Regions from separate parts of the Sporosarcina sp. resist genome, predicted to be linked through region 1. Evidence: riboswitches for the same ligand, from Rfam matches in the RefSeq annotation. Region 1 holds a riboswitch; each other region holds the start of a gene.

Evidence for each region. Region 1 has a riboswitch for S-adenosylmethionine ahead of H7992_RS00200 (methionine ABC transporter ATP-binding protein). Riboswitches for the same ligand answer to the same signal wherever they lie in the genome.
Region 2: linked by a shared signal. The riboswitch ahead of metK (methionine adenosyltransferase) and the one ahead of H7992_RS00200 (methionine ABC transporter ATP-binding protein) in region 1 are both predicted to bind S-adenosylmethionine.
Region 3: linked by a shared signal. The riboswitch ahead of H7992_RS02860 (methionine biosynthesis PLP-dependent protein) and the one ahead of H7992_RS00200 (methionine ABC transporter ATP-binding protein) in region 1 are both predicted to bind S-adenosylmethionine.
Region 4: linked by a shared signal. The riboswitch ahead of H7992_RS04805 (methionine ABC transporter ATP-binding protein) and the one ahead of H7992_RS00200 (methionine ABC transporter ATP-binding protein) in region 1 are both predicted to bind S-adenosylmethionine.

What each region holds. Positions count from the first base shown of each region.
Region 1 covers NZ_CP060287.1:45,136-48,260, forward strand. The annotation lists gene H7992_RS00195 (methionine ABC transporter permease) at 1-125, opposite strand, end outside; gene H7992_RS00200 (methionine ABC transporter ATP-binding protein) at 115-1,140, opposite strand; SAM riboswitch class I at 1,319-1,430, opposite strand; gene H7992_RS00205 (sulfite exporter TauE/SafE family protein) at 1,596-2,303, shown strand; gene H7992_RS00210 (NAD(P)-dependent oxidoreductase) at 2,335-2,952, shown strand.
Region 2 covers NZ_CP060287.1:1,201,460-1,204,584, forward strand. The annotation lists gene pckA (phosphoenolpyruvate carboxykinase (ATP)) at 1-847, opposite strand, end outside; SAM riboswitch class I at 1,030-1,147, shown strand; gene metK (methionine adenosyltransferase) at 1,337-2,533, shown strand; gene H7992_RS06025 (gamma carbonic anhydrase) at 2,836-3,125, opposite strand, start outside.
Region 3 covers NZ_CP060287.1:575,646-578,770, reverse strand. The annotation lists gene H7992_RS02870 (ABC transporter ATP-binding protein) at 1-555, shown strand, start outside; gene fetB (ABC transporter permease) at 552-1,307, shown strand; SAM riboswitch class I at 1,385-1,491, shown strand; gene H7992_RS02860 (methionine biosynthesis PLP-dependent protein) at 1,569-2,690, shown strand; gene metC (cystathionine beta-lyase) at 2,687-3,125, shown strand, end outside.
Region 4 covers NZ_CP060287.1:969,019-972,143, reverse strand. The annotation lists gene H7992_RS04815 (MetQ/NlpA family ABC transporter substrate-binding protein) at 1-199, opposite strand, end outside; gene H7992_RS04810 (methionine ABC transporter permease) at 269-937, opposite strand; gene H7992_RS04805 (methionine ABC transporter ATP-binding protein) at 930-1,955, opposite strand; SAM riboswitch class I at 2,180-2,285, opposite strand; gene H7992_RS04800 (thioredoxin family protein) at 2,340-2,639, opposite strand; gene H7992_RS04795 (toprim domain-containing protein) at 2,654-2,995, opposite strand; gene gcvH (glycine cleavage system protein GcvH) at 3,070-3,125, opposite strand, start outside.

The DNA of each region.
Region 1 (3,125 bases):
AATAATAGCAGGCCAATTGCAATTCCAAAAATGGAACCAAAAACGAGAGTGGCGATTACCATGATCAGTGTTTCACCGGTTGCTTCTACAATCCGGGGCCAAAATGTAAGCCAATCAACGTTCATCTTGTAGGACCTCCTCTATGTCTACAATTAATTCAAGTTCTTTTAATACATGGCTTACAGCATCCGTTTCTCCTTCAAATGAAACAAGTAGATTGCCAAAAAATCGTTCCTGTAATTCTCGAACTGAACCGTAAACGATGTTGAAATCAACATCATGTTTACGTGTAACTTTTGAAAGAACAGGATCACTTGCAATATCTCCTTTGAAAATAACTCGATATAACTTGGTACCACCTTTTGATTGCCACTCATTAATCAATTTTTCTGAAGGTAGATCCTGCTGCACGGATTGGATGAATCGTTGTGTTGTCGAATGTTGAGGATCAGTAAATGTTTCAAAAACATCACCTGTTTCGATTACTTCTCCATTTTCCATGACCGCTACTTTGTCGCAAATTGTTTGAATAACATGCATTTCATGTGTGATAAGGAGGATTGTAATACCCAAATCCTTATTCACCTTTTTCAACAACCGCAGTATATCGGCGGTCGTATCAGGATCTAGTGCAGATGTGGCTTCATCACAGATTAGGATGTCTGGTGAAGTGGCGAGTGCTCTGGCTATACCTACGCGTTGCTTTTGCCCTCCTGATAGTTGGTCCGGATAATCTTTAGCTTTATCGGCCAGGCCAACGAAGTCCAATAATTCCTCGACGCGTTCCGCAATTGCTTTTTTTTGCATTCCGCCAAGTTTCAAAGGATACGCGATGTTTCCTGCAACTGTCCGTGAGTTCAGCAAGTTGAAGTTCTGAAAAATCATGCCGATGTTGCGACGTTGCGTCCGTAAATCTTTTGAGGATAATGTACTGACGTCGATGTCTCGAATGAAAACAGAGCCTGAAGTCGGGCGTTCAAGCATATTTACTAACCGTAGCAATGTGCTTTTTCCAGCGCCGCTAAAACCGATGATGCCGAAAATTTCACCTTTTTCAACGAAAAGAGAAACATCTTTTACCGCATGTACCTCACGCTTCCCAAGGGCGAACGTCTTGGATGCATTTTTAAATTCAATCATGTATTGACCCCCTAAGTACTTCGTTAATTCTGTGCGGACAACGGATGCAACTAGCAAAATGACTTGTGACCCCGAGCATCTGGCCGCTGAAGCTAGATAGTTGTAAGAACGAAAAAAATCCCTCTTTTTCTTAAAATAGATAAGAAAAAGAAGGATTCTAATAAAAGAAGCCATCTCGTTCTCATCTTCCAAACGCATACGCGTCTGTAGGAGTTGGCACAGTGTTCATTGGTCATGAACCTGTTGCCGAGATGTCATAGGGCCTGTCCCTCGATCTCTCTGGATAAGAAAGTGATGTAGTGCTATTCGATTGTTGCAAGAATTGAATCTAACTCTAGTGTGCAAATTAGGTAAAGTCAATGAATTTACTAAAGTAAAATAATTCAGATTACTAATAGTCGTAAACAATTTCAGAATTCTGATACACTTAAAGTGATAGAGAAAGCGGTGTGAGAATGACAATTTTTATATTTATTAGCATTATACTTTTTGCGTCCATTTTACAGACAAGTACAGGATTTGGTTTTTCGATCATGGCGACACCTTTTCTACTCATGATTTTCAATCCGATGGAGGCCATTCAGATAAACCTAGTTTTGTCGCTTGTTATTTCGAGCGCACTTATTGCTAAAATACGTAAAGATGTGGATACAGACCTATTAAAAAAGTTGATAATCGGGAGCTTATCTGGACTGCCAATTGGTATCATTTTGTTCATTTCGGCGGATATCAACAAATTGAAAACGGGCATAGGCATTGTTCTTCTTTTGCTAACACTGCTGCTTGTCCTGAACCTTCGAATTAAGAGAACTAAACGTGGGGACTTTGTTGTTGGCGGATTATCCGGTACATTGACGACAGGAATTGGCATGCCAGGTCCGCCGCTTTTGCTCTACTTTGCAGGAACAGCTATGCAAAAAGAAACATTACGTGCAACGACACTCGCGTTTTATTTATTCATCTATTCCGTTAGTCTACTCATTCAAGTGCTTTTTGTTGGTACAAATAAAGGTATCTGGACCTCAATCGGAATGGCACTGCCGCTAGTATTTGTTGGATTGTATCTAGGACAACTACTATTCCGTCATATCAGTCAAAAGACCTTTCGGATCTTCACATATGGTATTTTACTATTTACGGGCGTTTATTTATTAATAAAATGAGAAAGTAATTTATAGAATGGAGATGTTTCTTATGAAAATCGCATTGTTTGGGGCAACAGGGCGTGTGGGTGGGGAAGTCCTAAAATTAGCATTAGCAGAAGGGCATGAAGTGACGGTACTTGTCCGTTCACCTGAGAAATTGGCGCCACATGATAGGTTGACGATTATCCAAGGTGATGTCCGTGATGTTGTAGCAGTTTCGGATGCCGTTGCTGGAATGGACGTTGTATTCAGTTCGCTAGGTACAGACCAGACAACAACGTTGACTGAGGCAGTTCCTCATATGATAAGAGCGATGGAGGATACGGGAATTAATCGGCTAGTCACAATTGGGACAGCAGGCATCTTGCAAAGTAAGATTGATCCCGAAAAACTGCGTTATGAAGCTGGAGATACAAATCGTCGACTAACTTTTGCAGCGGAGGAGCACCATAAAGTGTATGACAGGCTGCGTCAATCGAGGCTTGAATGGACAATTGTCTGTCCTACTTATTTGCCGGATGGTGTTGCGGTGGGTGACTACAGAACTGAGCGCGATTTGTTGCCAGAGGAAGGTAAACAAATATCCGTTGGTGACACAGCTGCTTTTGCTTACGGCGAACTACTGCAAGGCGATAATATCGGGTTTCGTGTAGGAATTTCATATTAGTAAACAGAGTAGTACTGTCGTTGACAGTGCTATTTTTGTACGGAAAAGCATCACTCTTTTATGGAGTGATGCTTTTTATTTGGAAAATAAAAAGTTACTTTGCTGGCCACCATAGTAACAATGTTTCATGTGAAACACTGCGTTGTTAACCCCATAGTAACGGGCAGAACCCC
Region 2 (3,125 bases), 1.2 Mb from region 1:
GTTCTTTTTCTTGTGATAAATTAATACATTTTGCATAGCAACCGCCTTCGATATTGAAGACACCAGTGTCAGACCAGCCATGCTCGTCATCGCCGATTAATTTACGGTTTGCATCTGCCGAAAGTGTTGTTTTACCTGTTCCAGAAAGACCGAAAAATAGGGCAACATCACCGTCTTCACCAACGTTTGCCGAACAGTGCATCGGCATAATTCCATTTTCAGGAAGTAAGTAGTTCATGATTGAGAAGATTGATTTTTTCATTTCGCCAGCGTATTCAGTTCCACCGATAAGAACAATACGTTTTTCCATTGATACGATAATGAATGTCTCTGAATTCGTACCATCGACCACAGGATCAGCTTTAAATGAAGGAGCCGAAACGATTGTAAATTGTGATTCATGTTGTACTAGTTCTTCTTCAGTTGGGCGGATGAACAAGTTGTGAACAAACAGGTTATGCCATGCAAATTCATTCACAACTTGAATGGATAGTCGTGAAGCTGGATCTGCGCCTGCAAAACCTTTGAAGACGAACAGTTCGTCTTTTGTTCTCAAATGAGTAATTACTTTATTATATAATGAATCGAAAATTTCAGAAGAGATTGGACGATTGACGTTGCCCCAATCGATTTTGTCTTTGGAGGACGCTTCCTCAACAATGTATTTGTCCTTAGGTGAACGACCTGTATATTTGCCTGTCTGAGCTGTAACCGCTCCGTCTGATGTCAATTGAGCTTCACCACGTGAAATCGCTTTTTCAACAAGTTGTGGAACTGAAAGTTGAACTTTTACATTTTTCCCAGAAAGAAGTTTGTTGAGGTCATCACTAATTTTCGCAGATATCATAAGTATGTACCGTCCTTTGCATATAGTCCCAATCAATTGGGTGTCATCACATTATTGAATTAGTATAACACATTAAGAATAATAATCTATACTAATTCAAACCTCAAGGATTTATACGCAAAATGGGTAAAAAGATTTGACATGCAACAAGATTTTTCGTAGCATATATAGTTGAACGGATACTCTTATCCCGAGCTGGTGGAGGGGTCAGGCCCTATGAAACCCGGCAACCTGCACAGACGTTTTGTCTGCGCGAAGGTGCCAAACCTGTAGCAAGGCACAGTCCTTGTATGATAAGAGTGAAAGGTGCTTATGAAATCATGCCTTTCCTCATGTATTATTACGTGAGCGAAGGGCTTTTTATATGATATCGCCCTTAATCCTCGTGTATAGAGCTCGCAATGGCTTGTAGTCTTTTCATTTAGAAAAGACTCTACATGGGACATATGAGTACCGTATCAATCTCGTAGGATATAAGGAGGAAATAACATGACAAATCGCCGACTATTTACTTCAGAATCGGTAACTGAAGGACACCCGGACAAAATGTGTGACCAAATTTCGGATGCTATTCTAGATGCTATATTGGCAGAAGATCCAAATGCACGTGTTGCATGTGAAACGACAATTACAACAGGACTTGTCCTCGTTGCAGGAGAAATTACGACGACAACATATGTCGATATCCCGAAAGTTGTGCGTGAAACTGTTAAAGAAATTGGTTATGTACGCGCGAAATACGGATTTGATTGGGAAACATCTGCAGTTTTGACTGCGATCGATGAACAATCAGCCGACATCGCTGCAGGCGTTGACCAAGCACTTGAAGCGCGTGAAGGTTCGATGACAGATGATGAACTTGAAGCAATTGGAGCTGGTGACCAAGGTTTGATGTTCGGTTACGCTTGTAATGAAACACCGGAACTGATGCCGTTACCAATTAGCCTAGCTCATAAATTATCATTCCGACTTGCACAAGTACGCAAAGATGAAACCCTTACGTATCTGCGTCCAGATGGAAAAACACAAGTGACTGTTGAATATGATGAAAACAATAAACCAGTACGCATCGATACAATTGTTATTTCAGCGCAACATCACCCTGAAATAACACTTGAGCAAATTCAGCGTGATATTAAAGAATTCGTCATAAACCCGGTTGTACCAACTGATTTAATCGATGAAGACACGAAGTACTTCATCAACCCAACTGGCCGCTTCGTAATAGGGGGACCTCAAGGAGATGCAGGTCTTACTGGCCGTAAAATCATCGTTGACACGTACGGTGGTTATGCGCGTCATGGCGGCGGTGCGTTTTCTGGGAAAGATGCGACGAAAGTGGACCGCTCGGCTTCATATGCGGCACGTTATGTTGCGAAGAACATTGTCGCTGCAGGACTTGCAGATCGATGTGAAGTGCAACTTGCTTATGCAATCGGTGTTGCACAACCTGTATCGATTTCTATCGATACATTTGGAACAGGCACAGTCGAGGAAAGTAAACTTGTTGAGCTTACGCGTGGACTGTTTGACCTTCGTCCAGCAGGCATCATCAAAATGCTTGATCTGCGCCGCCCAATTTATAAACAAACAGCTGCATACGGTCACTTCGGCCGTACAGACATTGATCTACCGTGGGAACAAACGGATAAAGCTGATGCATTGAAAGAGTTAGCAGGGAAATAATGTAGTGTAAACACTGAAAGGCAGGATTTCCCTGTTTTTTGGTGTTTTTTCTGTTTAGGATGTTTGATTTAGCGGGCGTCATAGAGTGTAGCGAATCTGTCGTACACTCTCATCACAGGAGCTATAAACAAATGATACAATTGTTATAAAGTGAAACCTGATCGGAGAGGAGAGAGCGTCGGGCTATGAGTTTAATAGGTTTGTTACTACTGGTTGGGGTTGTTGCGTTATTTGTGTTAATTGGTTTAGTAATCTTTTTTTTTATAAAAAAATAAGAGCTGCCTTCAAAGGCAGCTCTTTTATTACTGTTGTAAATTCTTGTAATACTGCCCTTTTTCGGCATACTCCTGAACAATCCGTTCCATGTCCGCACGATCGTCGTCATTCAGCTCACGCACGACTTTTGCTGGCGACCCGAGTGCTAGCGTATTCGGGGGAATCTTCTTACCAGGCGGCACGAGACTGCCTGCGCCAATGAATGCCCCTTCGCCAATTTCAGCACCGTCCAAAACAATGGAACCCATACCGATAAGCGCTCCTTTTTTTACCGTACAACTATGTAACGTTACTTGGTGCCCAATTGTCACCTCAT
Region 3 (3,125 bases), 530 kb from region 1:
TCTACTTCAGGAGATATTTTCATTCACGATAAACTCATTTCCACATATGAACCCGTTGAACTACGCCGCCATGTCGGAATCGCACTTCAAAGCGCACCAATGATTAAAGGCACCGTCTATCATAACTTAGCTCTCCCTATGGAACTTCAAGGTAAAAAATTGCCTGAACAGGATGCCATTAAAATTCTAGAAGACGTCGGATTAGATGTGCAATTTTTACATCGTAAAACCAATGAATTATCCGGTGGTCAGCGTCAAAAAGTATCCATTGCTCGCACACTAATCAACCGCTCTGAAATCCTATTACTGGATGAAATCACATCCGCCTTGGACCGAACATCTTTACATGAAATCGAAGAATTAATCGTCAAGATTAACCGGGTGTATGGCACAACCATCATCTGGATAACACATAATTTAGAACAAGCCTTATCAATTGGAGATTACACTTGGGTTCTAATGAATGGTCAAGTCATTGAAACTGGCGAAAGTGACTTATTGAAATCACCAACAAATGAATTTGTGAAGCAGTTTGTGCAAGGAGGCGTAGAATGAGCTATCTTACGTTATCCATTACACTTATATTTGTAATCATACCTTTACTACTATCAAAGACTCTACGTTTAGATTTGGAAAAAGACACAATCATTGCGACAATTCGGTCCATTATCCAATTGCTTATGGTCGGCTATATTCTTAAATTTGTCTTCGATTCTGAAAACATATTGTACATTTTGTTAATGGTTACATTAATGATTGCAGCGGCAACACAAAACACCCGTAAGAAAGGAAAAGCAATCAAGGGAATCACTTGGAAAATCGCGGTCACATTACTTTTTGTAGAAGTACTAACCCAGAGTATTCTACTAGGCTTTCAAATCGTACCGCCAACCGCACAATACATCATTTCAATTAGCGGCATGGTGATTGGCAACTCAATGGTGCTATCAATCCTATTCCTTAACCGGTTCACAGCTGAGATTGAAACGCATCGTGATGAAACCGAACTCATCCTTTCTCTCGGTGGAACGCCAAAACAGGCCATTCATAGACAACTCATCAACGCAATCAAGGCAAGCATGATCCCGACAATCGAAAGTCAGAAGACAATGGGCTTGGTTCAACTTCCAGGTATGATGAGTGGTCAAATCATCGCAGGTGCGGACCCCATCCAAGCGGTTCAGTTCCAATTGCTCATCATATTCCTATTATTGACGACCGCTGCAGTGACAAGTGTATTGCTTGGCTTTTTATCATATCCAAGTCTATTCAATCAACGGATGCAGCTGCTGAAAGACAGATTTTAATAATTCGCTCTTGTTTTATTTTCCATGTCATGATAAAGTTATTGAAATTGTTCTTTTCACATAATTCCATAATTTGATTCTTATCAAGAGAGACCGAGGGATTGGCCCTATGACGTCTCAGCAACCAGCCTGTTCAGGTACGGTGCTAATTCCTTTAGGTGTTCATTTCCCTAGAAGATAAGAAGATAGTCTACGATATTTCGGGGACCCTCTTCTTATAGAGGGTCCCCTTTTGTAATCTAAAAGAAAAGGGTGACTACAATGACAAAACAAAGTTTGAATACAATCCTAGTCCAATTAGGCAACAACAGTGATCCGAAGACGGGCGCTGTCAACCCTCCGATTTATTTATCAACTGCGTACAAACATAAGGGGCTCGGTCAATCGACTGGCTACGACTACACACGGACAAAAAATCCAACCCGCTCCATATTGGAAGATGGAATTGCAAACTTAGAGAGCGGTGATGCAGGGTATGCATGCAGTTCTGGTATGGCGGCGATTCAGCTTATCTTAACGCTGTTCCGTCCTGGAGATGAATTGATTGTCCCAGAAGATATTTACGGTGGCACATATCGCTTGCTCGAACAGTATTCCGACGTTTATTCAATCGGTACAACGTATACGAGTTTCGCCGATGTGAACGAGACCGAAAAGTTGATCACTTCGAAGACAAAAGCGCTCTTCATAGAAACACCGACCAATCCACTCATGCAAGAATTTGATATTCGGCAGTATGCAGAACTGGCTCAAAAGCATGATTTACTGTTGATTGTTGACAATACATTTTTAACGCCTTATTTCCAGAGACCGATTGAATTCGGGGCTGACATTGTCATGCACAGCGCAACGAAATATATCGGTGGACATAACGATGTCCTCGCGGGACTTGTCGTTGCAAAAGGTGAAAAACTTTGCGAACAACTTGCCGCCAACCATAATGCTATCGGCGCAGTCCTCTCCCCTTCCGATTCTTGGCTAATCATCAGAGGGCTGAAAACACTGCATTTAAGAATGAAACAGCATGATGAAAACGCGAAAATAATCGTCAATTATTTGAAAGATGAACCACTTGTTACGGACGTTCTCTATCCAGGAAAAGGTGGAATGCTATCATTTCGGCTGAACGATAGTGAATCGGTCGGGCCATTCCTTGAAAATCTGCAGCTCATTACATTTGCGGAAAGTCTTGGTGGAGTGGAAAGTTTCATCACTTACCCTGCAACGCAAACACATGCCGATATTCCTCGTGAAGAACGAATACGACGTGGCGTCTGCGACCGACTTTTACGTTTCTCTGTCGGAGTCGAAAAGGCTGACGATTTGATCGCAGATTTGAAGCAAGTGTTTGCAACTTTGAATAGCGGGGTGCTACAACGATGAGTTTGAATAAAGAACGGTTGGAAACGACTATTATCCATGCTTCGACCCGCGGAGATTACGAACAAAAAACAGGTGCTGTCAACGTTCCTATCTACTTATCTTCAACGTTCCATCAGGAAAGCTTCGATGCATTCGGGCCGTATGATTATAGCCGTTCGGGCAATCCAACGAGGGATGCGTTGGAAAAAACGATTGCCTCACTAGAAGGCGGTTCGCGCGGATTGGCCTTCGCTTCCGGAATGGCTGCCATCTCAGCTACATTTATGCTCCTTTCTTCGGGTGACCATATCGTGGTTACCGAAGATGTCTACGGCGGCACATACCGATTCGTAACCGAGGTATTACCGAAATTCGGTATCGACCATACTTTTGTAGATCTAGCGAATGTAGATGAAACCGCACGTGCAATCCGTCCAAATACAAAAGTGATCTATA
Region 4 (3,125 bases), 920 kb from region 1:
ATATCGGTGCTGCCTTTTCTAAAATGATTGCGTGCGGTGTGTTAGATGCACCAATGACAATTTCCGTTTCTTCAACAGTTTCTTTGTCAGCTTTGTCTTCCCCACTTGTACTTTTATCATCGCTGTCATTTTTCGCTCCGCAAGCTACCAATGCCAATACAAGTACTGCTAATACTATTCCCCCTAAAAGCTTTTTCATGATTTTTTCTCCCCTTTTTCTATGTTTTATATAATTTACAGGCTAGGCCTGATATTACTGTACTAACTATTATCTCTTGTCGAATTTCCTCACCGCAAAATCCCCGATGAATTGAATGATGAAAACGATAATTAAAATAAGGATTGTTGCAGCAAGTGTAACGTCTTCCCGGCTACGCTGGAATCCATCTAAGTATGCAAGAGTCCCAAGTCCACCTGCTCCGATAATCCCAGCCATAGCAGTGTACCCGACGAGTGCAATCGCTGTTACAGTAATTCCTGAAATAAGTGCAGGCATCGATTCCGGTATAAGAACTTTAAAAATAATCGTTCTCGTTTTCGCTCCCATTGACTTCGAAGCTTCAATTACACCTTTATCAATTTCCTGTAATGCAATCAACACCATTCTTGCATAAAACGGAGCCGCTCCAATAATAAGTGCCGGCATCGCTGCATCCGGTCCGCGGATTGTACCAAGAAGAAATTTCGTAAACGGAATAAGTAAAATGATTAATATGATAAACGGAATGGATCTAAAAATATTGACGAATGCTCCTGATATAATATTGACCAACTTATTCGACCAAAGTTGACCGGGACTAGATAGGAAGAGTAAAATTCCAAGTCCTAACCCAATAACTAAAGTGAACAATGTAGAAACCGCAGTCATATAGAGTGTTTCCACTGTTGCTTCCCACATTTTAGTCCAGTCGACATTCGGAAAAAGGTTTTCAATCATTACCGATCACCTCCGTCTGAACATCATTTTCATTGAGGTATTGAATTGCTTCCTCAATGATTGAGGAATCTCCAAGCAACTGAAGTATCAGTGTGCCGTATGCCCCGCCATGTGTATGGGATATGTTTCCCTGCACGATATTCACATCGACAGTGAATTTCCGAATAAGACTTGCGAGGACAGGTTGTTCTGTCCGCTCCCCTACAAATACAAGCTTGATAAGCGTGCCGGCAGGAAATTCTTCCTTAATATGCGCCATTGCCTGCTTCGCCTCCACGGGTTCCGTCACTTGAGAGACAAACCGCTTTGTGATCGGTTCCTTCGGTGATTGGAACACATCCAGGACATCTCCCAACTCAACAACTTTCCCTGCCTCCATAACTGCAACTCTGTGGCAAATTTTCCGGATAACGTGCATTTCATGTGTGATAAGCACAATTGTCAGTCCAAGTCGTTCATTAATTCCTGTTAGAAGGTCTAGTATTGAATCCGTTGTTTCTGGATCAAGGGCTGAAGTCGCTTCGTCACAAAGAAGGACTTCAGGGTCGTTTGCAAGCGCACGAGCAATCCCTACGCGCTGTTTCTGACCTCCAGACAATTCGGATGGATATGCATTTTCGCGACCAGCCAAACCAACTAATTCAATCAGTTCCGCCACTTTCTTATCACGCTCGGCTTTTCGTACACCCGCGATTTCAAGAGGGAAAGCGATATTCTCCTTCACTGTTCTAGACCACAGTAAGTTAAAGTGTTGGAAAATCATACTCACTTTTTGTCGTGCTTCCCTTAGCTCTTTCCCTTTAATTGCTGATATTTCTAGACTTCCTATTTTAACGCTACCTGACGTTGGCATTTCAAGACCGTTCAGTAGTCGAATCAACGTACTTTTTCCTGCCCCACTATAGCCGATGACTCCAAAAATCTCACCGTCAGTAATTTCAAGCGATACATTTTCGACTGCTGAAATACTGCCTGGCCCTTCACCGTATCGTTTATTTATATCCGTTAAATAAATCATTTTTTTCACCTCAGAAAAATTGTTTTGTTACTAATTTTGTCTAGCTTCAGGCGCCACCCCCTCGGGTCACAAGGCAGTTCGCTGTGGTGGCTTAGGTACGCCCCCTTCGCAATCTGACTTGTGCCTGTCGGGGCTGAGCGGCGCCTTCCGCTTTTCAATACAAAAAAGCCTTCCTGCAGACGGGCAGAAAGGCTTGACGTTATCGAAAATAAACGTTGTCCAATCTCTCATCTTTCAAAGCGTATGCTTTGTGTGACTTGGCACCATTTCACTTACGTGACGGTTGCCGGGCTTCGCAGGGCACTATCCCTCCACCTCTCTTAATAAGAGTGACCTATTCAATTGAATGTTAAGACGAAGTATATCAAAGTTCCATATCTATTGTCAATCTATTTCTTCAAGTAGATACGGTACTGATTGAAATGCATAAATTTTATGGGTTAAAACGCCATCCTTTTGTATAAGAAGGCAAGGAACGCTTTCGATTTCATAGTCAATTGCAATATTTTGTACGTAATTCAAATCTGCTTTCCCGATTGGTATTCCCGGTCTCATGACGGTAATAACTTCCATCATTTTAGATGCGACTGCACAAGTTCCACACATTGGTGTATATAAATAAAACGCTGCCACTGAAGACTCTTTCAAAGCCATCTCCCATTGTTCGCGTGTCCAAGTTTCCATTAATTCTACATCCTTTAAATTAGAAATTCCGGTCTGATTTTAAAATCCGCACCTTGTAGTATTGTAGCCAACACTTTGTATGGGGTCGTCTCCACTTCCCGATAAACCTTTTCTGTGTACAAATGGATTGCTGCCGGGAACTCTCTTTTGAATAAAACACGGGTCTTTTCTCCATCTTCATCCGCATCAACGAAGACAAATAGTTCATGTTCTTCGTAAGGTGCAAGCAATTCTTCAAGCCGATAAGGACTTACTGTGCCGTTCGTACAAATAATTTCGACAGGCTCAACAAGTATTCGTGCCAAACGTTTCTTATCCGAACCGCCCTCGACGATAATTACTCTTTCATCCGACACAAGAGGCCCCTCCTTCGCTCTTTTTTATATAAAGATGCAAAAAACGCCGAAAAAGTACCGGCGCCTTGTCTTAGTTATTCTCCGACAGTCATTTTTTCATACGCTTCAGCTGACATAAGTTCATCCAGTT